DNA from 2 places in the Macrococcus epidermidis genome. Region 1 is predicted to be linked to the other one. Evidence: riboswitches for the same ligand, from Rfam matches in the RefSeq annotation. Region 1 holds a riboswitch; the other holds the start of a gene.
The links. Region 1 has a riboswitch for S-adenosylmethionine ahead of KFV12_RS03390 (methionine ABC transporter ATP-binding protein). Riboswitches for the same ligand answer to the same signal wherever they lie in the genome.
Positions count from the first base shown of each region.

Region 2: it holds a riboswitch for S-adenosylmethionine, as region 1 does, so the genes downstream of both, KFV12_RS04205 (methionine ABC transporter ATP-binding protein) here and KFV12_RS03390 (methionine ABC transporter ATP-binding protein) in region 1, are expected to answer to the same signal.

Region 1 is NZ_CP073819.1:621,174-624,389, forward strand. Features, by position in the region: gene KFV12_RS03385 (phospholipase D family protein) at 1-458, shown strand, start outside; SAM riboswitch class I at 947-1,053, shown strand; gene KFV12_RS03390 (methionine ABC transporter ATP-binding protein) at 1,124-2,140, shown strand; gene KFV12_RS03395 (methionine ABC transporter permease) at 2,130-2,795, shown strand; gene KFV12_RS03400 (MetQ/NlpA family ABC transporter substrate-binding protein) at 2,814-3,216, shown strand, end outside.
Region 2 is NZ_CP073819.1:775,140-778,355, reverse strand. Features, by position in the region: gene KFV12_RS04210 (methionine ABC transporter permease) at 1-440, opposite strand, end outside; gene KFV12_RS04205 (methionine ABC transporter ATP-binding protein) at 433-1,458, opposite strand; SAM riboswitch class I at 1,531-1,636, opposite strand; gene KFV12_RS04200 (thioredoxin family protein) at 1,676-1,987, opposite strand; gene KFV12_RS04195 (toprim domain-containing protein) at 1,959-2,348, opposite strand; gene gcvH (glycine cleavage system protein GcvH) at 2,441-2,809, opposite strand; gene KFV12_RS04185 (Spx/MgsR family RNA polymerase-binding regulatory protein) at 2,882-3,216, opposite strand, start outside.

The DNA.
Region 1 (3,216 bases):
ATGCAAGTAAACGTGGTGTTGATGTGCAGTTGATATTAGATGTGAACAAAGAAGCATTCGGTAAAGAAAAACCGGGCATTCCGAATAAACCTGTAGCGCATGAATTAATTGCAAAGTCAGATGATAACATCAAGATTAAATGGGCAGTGAGTCATGGCGAACAGTATCATGCGAAATTTACATTACTTGAGGATAAGGATAAGCATAAATCGACTTTAATTTTAGGTAGTGCGAATTTAACAAGACGTAATGTCGGTGACTTAAATCTAGAGACGGATGTTATGATTTCTGGACAATCGAGCTTACCAGTATTTACTAAGATTGATCAGGATTTTGATGCGAAATGGGATAATACATATGCGCATGTGACAGATCATTATGATGTAAAGAAGGATCCTTCATTCTTAAAATCCGTGATTTATCGCATTCAGGAGTTTAGTGGATTATCAAGTTTTTAATAATAGTATTTGATGGCCGACAAACTGGATTTATCGGCCAAGAATCCACAAAATTAGAGGAAAATCGAAAATGATGGCCGATAAACTGGATTTATCGGCCAAGAATCCACAAAATTAGAGGGAAATCAAAAATGATGGCCGACAAACTGGATTTATCGGCCAAGAATCCACAAAATTAGAGGAAAATCGAAAATGATGGCCGACAAACTGGATTTATCGGCCAAGAATCCACAAAATTAGAGGGAAATCGAAAATGATGGCCGATAAACTGGATTTATCGGCCAAGAATCCACAAAATTAGAGGAAAATCGAAAATGATGGCCGACAAACAGCATTTATCGGCCAAGAATCCACAAAATTAGAGGGAAATCAAAAATGATGGCCGACAAACTGGATTTATCGGCCAAAAAAACCATCTCAAAATTTTTTTAAAAATTGTGTTGACAGATATTTTGATTCACTGTAACATGTAAAACAACTTAATAAATATTTTATCAAGAGAGACAGAGGGATATGGCCCGATGAAGTCTCAGCAGCGGACTCTAATTTAGAGCACTGTGCTAATTCCATCAAGCTCACGCTTGGCAGATAAATTCGGACGTGTAACGTGCATTTAGCTACCAGCTGAGTGCACGTTTTTTATTTTGGGAGGAGAAAAAATGGGAATCATTGAAATTGATCACGTGACTAAAACGTATCAAACAAAGAAAGGTCTGATTAATGCGCTAGATGATGTATCGCTTTCAATTGAGAAGGGTCAAATATACGGTATTGTTGGATATTCAGGTGCTGGGAAATCTACTTTACTCAGATTAATTAATCGACTTGAAGCACCATCTTCTGGTTATGTTTATGTCGAAGGTAGAGATATCGTTGGATTAAAAGAGAAGGATTTACGTAAACAGCGTCAAAATATCGGCATGATATTTCAGCAGTTTAATTTATTTAAAGCAAAGACTATCAGTGATAATATTCGTTATCCTTTAAAGCTAACGAAACAATATACTAAAGCTGAAATCGAGCAGCGAGTAGACGAATTACTGGCATTTGTCGGTCTTGCTGATAAGAAAGACGATTACCCAAATCAATTATCCGGTGGACAGAAGCAGCGTGTAGGTATTGCAAGAGCGTTAGCAACAAATCCTGATATATTACTTTGTGATGAAGCAACAAGTGCGCTGGATCCTGAAACGACAGATGAAATATTAAACCTGTTAAAAGATATCAATGAAAAGCTTAATATCACGATAGTGATTATTACCCATGAGATGGAAGTTGTGAAATCAATTTGTGATGAAGTGGCTGTAATGGAAAAGGGCAGAGTGGTTGAGAGTAACAAAGTATTTGAACTATTTACTACACCTGTTCATCCAACAACAAAGCGTTTTGTGCATAGTGTACTAAATGATGACATTCCTAAAGATATTAATGTTACGAATCGTAAACTATATCGCTTTATCTTTAATCATGAGCAAATTCTTGAGCCGGTATTGAGTAAGATTGGTAGAGCAAATCATGTTGATTTTAACATTTTGTATGGCGGTATAACCGAGTTAACTGATAGATTATTTGGTAATTTATTAATTGAAGCAGTTGGTGATGTTCAAAATATTCAAAGTGCCTTATCAGAAATTACACAGCACGGCATAGAAATAAGGGAGGTAGAAGGATTTGAAAACTGATTTAAGTACATTCTGGCCAGTAATATTAGAGCACACGATCAGTACACTCATCATGGTAGCAATTACTTTAGTGCTGGCTACACTGATTGGTTTACCGTTAGGCATACTGCTCTATGCAACTGGTAAGGGTAATATTTTAGAAAATAAAGTGTTAAATACAATTTTGAATGCAATGATCAATACGATTCGACCGATTCCATTTATTATTTTCCTCGTAGCACTGATTCCGATTACAAGATTTTTAGTAGGTACATCTATCGGAATCTGGGCAGCGATATTTCCGATGACGTTAGCTGCATCATTATCTATTGCACGTGTTGTGGAAAACAATATCGTTTCAGTAGATCGAGGTGTAATTGAAGCGGCACAATCTATGGGGTCAAGTAAATTTGATATTTTATTCAAAGTATTAATTCCGGAAGCAGCAGGAGCACTCATTCTAGGCTTAACATTTACTACCGTATCACTCATCGAGTTCTCTGCAGTAGCAGGTCTAGTTGGTGCTGGTGGTATAGGATATCTCGCTTTTACATATGGCTACCAGCGTTTTGACGTTGCAGTCATGTTTATTACAGTTTTAATTTTGATTGTCTTAGTACAAATCACACAATTTATTGGTAACAAAGTAGCAAGCATATATACAAGTCGTTTATAAAAAAAGGAGAATGAAAAGATGAAAAAATTATTCGTATTATTTTTGAGTTTAATCGTAGTGCTAGCAGCATGTGGTAGTAAGAAAGATGAAAAGACAGTTAAGATCGGTGTAACTGGCGTAGACTCTAAAGTCTGGGAAGTTGTTAAGAAAGAAGCAGAGAAAGATGGCATAAAAATTGAATTTGTTGAATTCCAGGATTACACTGCACCAAACAATGCGCTTGCAGAAGGTGAAATTGATTTAAATGCATTCCAGCATTTCGCTTTCCTTGATCAGTTTAAAAAAGACCATAATTTAAAATTATCTGTAGTAGGTACAACAGTATTTGCACCACTTGGGGTATATTCTAAAAAGATTAAAGACATTAAAGATGTTAAAAAAGGCGATACAATTGCAATTCCTGATGATGTGACAAATCAAG
Region 2 (3,216 bases), 150 kb from region 1:
ATTAATGTCCATGTATTTGCGCCCATTGATTCAACAGCTTCGATTACACCTTTATCTATCTCTTTCAATCCAATTTCAACAAGACGTGCGTAGAAAGGTGCCGCACCAATAATTAAAGCTGGCAGTGCTCCTTTTACTCCACTGATTGTCTGCATGATTAAATTTGTAAATGGAAATAGCAATAAAATCAAGATAATAAATGGGATTGCTCGGAATAAATTGACGATAAAAGCTGTAACACTATAAAATACACGTGCTGCTTTTGACTTACTGCGAGAAGTTAAGAACAATATAATACCGATAATTAACCCAAATATAAATGTGAATATTGCAGAAATAAAAGTCATTGATAAAGTTTCAACGGTTGCAGTCCATACATCTGCCCATACCACATTTTTCATGCTTAACATATCTGTCAATGTTTTAATAAAATTATCCATGTCTTTCTACCTCCATCTCAACACCATGGCTTTTTAATTCTTCAGCGATAGGTTGAAGTGATCCGTTAACTTCTTTAACATGAACAATTAAATTACCGAAAGATCCTGATTGAGTATGTTTAACATTTCCTGCTAAGATATTCATCTCGATGCCGTACTTCTTAATTACTTTACTTACGATAGGCTGGCCAGTTGAAGAGCCAACAAATTTTAATTTCAGGATACTGCCATGTGGATATGCTTGTTTAATCTCTTCGATTGAAGTCTCAGTTTCATTATCCTGGATATCATCACGTACAAAACGTTTTGTGATAGTTGTTTTTGGATTATTAAATACTTCTATCACTGATCCTTCTTCAACCACTTTCCCTAACTCCATTACAGCTACTTTGTGACAGATCTTGCGGATAACTTCCATCTCATGGGTGATTAAAATTATGGTTAAGTTCAACGTTTTATTGATATCAACTAATAGTTCTAGAATTTCATCTGTCGTCTGTGGATCTAAAGCACTCGTTGCTTCATCACAAAGTAAAACGTCAGGATCATTACTTAATGCACGGGCAATACCTACACGTTGTTTTTGCCCTCCTGACAATTCTGATGGATAAGCATTTTCTCTGCCTTCTAATCCAACAAGTTTAATCAAAGATTTCACTTTAGGACTAATGTCGCTCTTTTTAACGCCGGCTATTTCAAGAGGTAATGCAATATTGTCATATACCGTTCTACTCCAAAGTAGGTTAAAATGCTGGAATATCATTGATATTTTTTGACGTTCTTTATTCAGTTGCTGCTTTGACAGTTTATTGATGGTACTGCCATTTACAATCACGTCACCACTCGTCGGTAATTCTAATCCGTTAAACATTCGAATTAATGTACTTTTCCCGGCACCACTGAAACCAATAATACCGTAAATCTCACCGCTTTGAATTTCAAGATTTACGTTATCGACAGCTTGTATATTTCCTTTTTTTGTTGTAAATGTCTTTACAACATTGTTTAATGTAATCAAATTTGGCCTCCTAACAAAAAAACGTCTCTCCTATGTGAACATAAGAAAGACGATAATTATCTATTTTCGACTCTCTCATCTTCTAAAGTTAATATAACTTTATGTGAATTGGCACCATGTCATTATTGACGGTTGCCGGGTTTCATAGGGCACATCCCTCCACCACTCTGGATAAGAGTTTATTTAGTTGTTTTATGAATATGTTCTTTATCTTAAGTCAATTTGAAGTATTCGTCAACAGTAAATTTAAATTTTCATACAAAGTTGTTACGGACTCAAATTGATAAGAAATATTTTCGACTATCCCATTACGAATAAACAATAGCACAGGTACACTTTTTATTTCATAATACTGACTTAAATTTTCATAATAATTTAAATCAATTTTTATAACGGGTATATTTAGAGATGCAGCAGTAATATCTAACATCTTTTCTGCAAGCTTACATGTACCACAAAACGGGGTATATCCAAATAGAATAAATGGTTGATCTGAAATTTCAAATTGCAAAAGCTGATTTAAGTTCATATTGCGCGGGCTTACCTTTCCATATCAATTGTTGTTTTACATCAAACTGATGTTTCATCATCGTTCTTGCTAAATAATCTAGTGGACAATTACCCACCTCACCGTATTTCGGATCAATATGAATATGATTACTTTCACTCACATGGCGTTTAAACCAAGATCTAATTTTACGTCCAGCTTTATCACTATCGGTCATAATATAAACTTTATGATGGTACAAATCTTCAATCATATCATCCAGTTTTCCGATACCCATCGTGCCATTGGTGCATATAATATGTACAGGTTCCGTTAATACTTCTTGTAATCTTAGTTTGTCACGCTTTCCTTCTACAACGATAACTTTAGTAATTACAGACATGTCCATCACCTTTTTATCATATTGTATTCAGTTTTAGCAATTTGATAATAAAAAAATTCCTTGATAAATTATTATCAAGGAAATTATACCATTTATGCGTTAATCATTTCATCATATTGTGCTTGATCCATTAATTCTTCAAGTGCAGCATCGTCAGCTTCAACTTTAATCATCCAAGCTTGATCCATTGCTGATTCGTTTACTAATTCAGGAGAATCTTCTAATTCAGAGTTAACTTCAATAACTTTGCCTGAGATAGGAGCATATAATTCAGATACAGTTTTTACTGACTCAACGCTACCAAAAGGAGCACCAACTTCGATTTCATCTCCAACTTCTGGTAATTCAACGAATACGATATCCCCTAATTCAGATTGTGCGAAATCTGTAATACCGATTGTTTTAACATTATCTTCTGATTTTACCCATTCGTGATCTTTTGAAAATTTTAAGTTTGACATTATAAACCCTCCGTTTAATTAAAGTACTATCACTATAATAATGACACATTGTAAGCGTTTATTCAATCATTTTTATAACCAAGTATCGCTATATTCTTTTTCTTTAAAGCCTAAAGTAATTTTATTGCCATTAACAGCTAACGGTCTTTTAACTAACATACCATCTGAAGCAAGTAATTCAAACTTTTCATCATCTGACTTTTCGCTTAATGTTTCTTTAAGGTTTAATGCTTTAAATTTAGCACCCTGTTTATTGAAAAGCGCATCAACATCAACATTTGTCTGCTCTACAATCGCTTTAAATTCAGCAGCCGTGGGAGTAAGTTCAACGATATGGATAGGTTCAAAACTAACGCCATGTGTTTCTAAATATTTTGCTGCCTTTCTACATGTACTACAATTTGGTA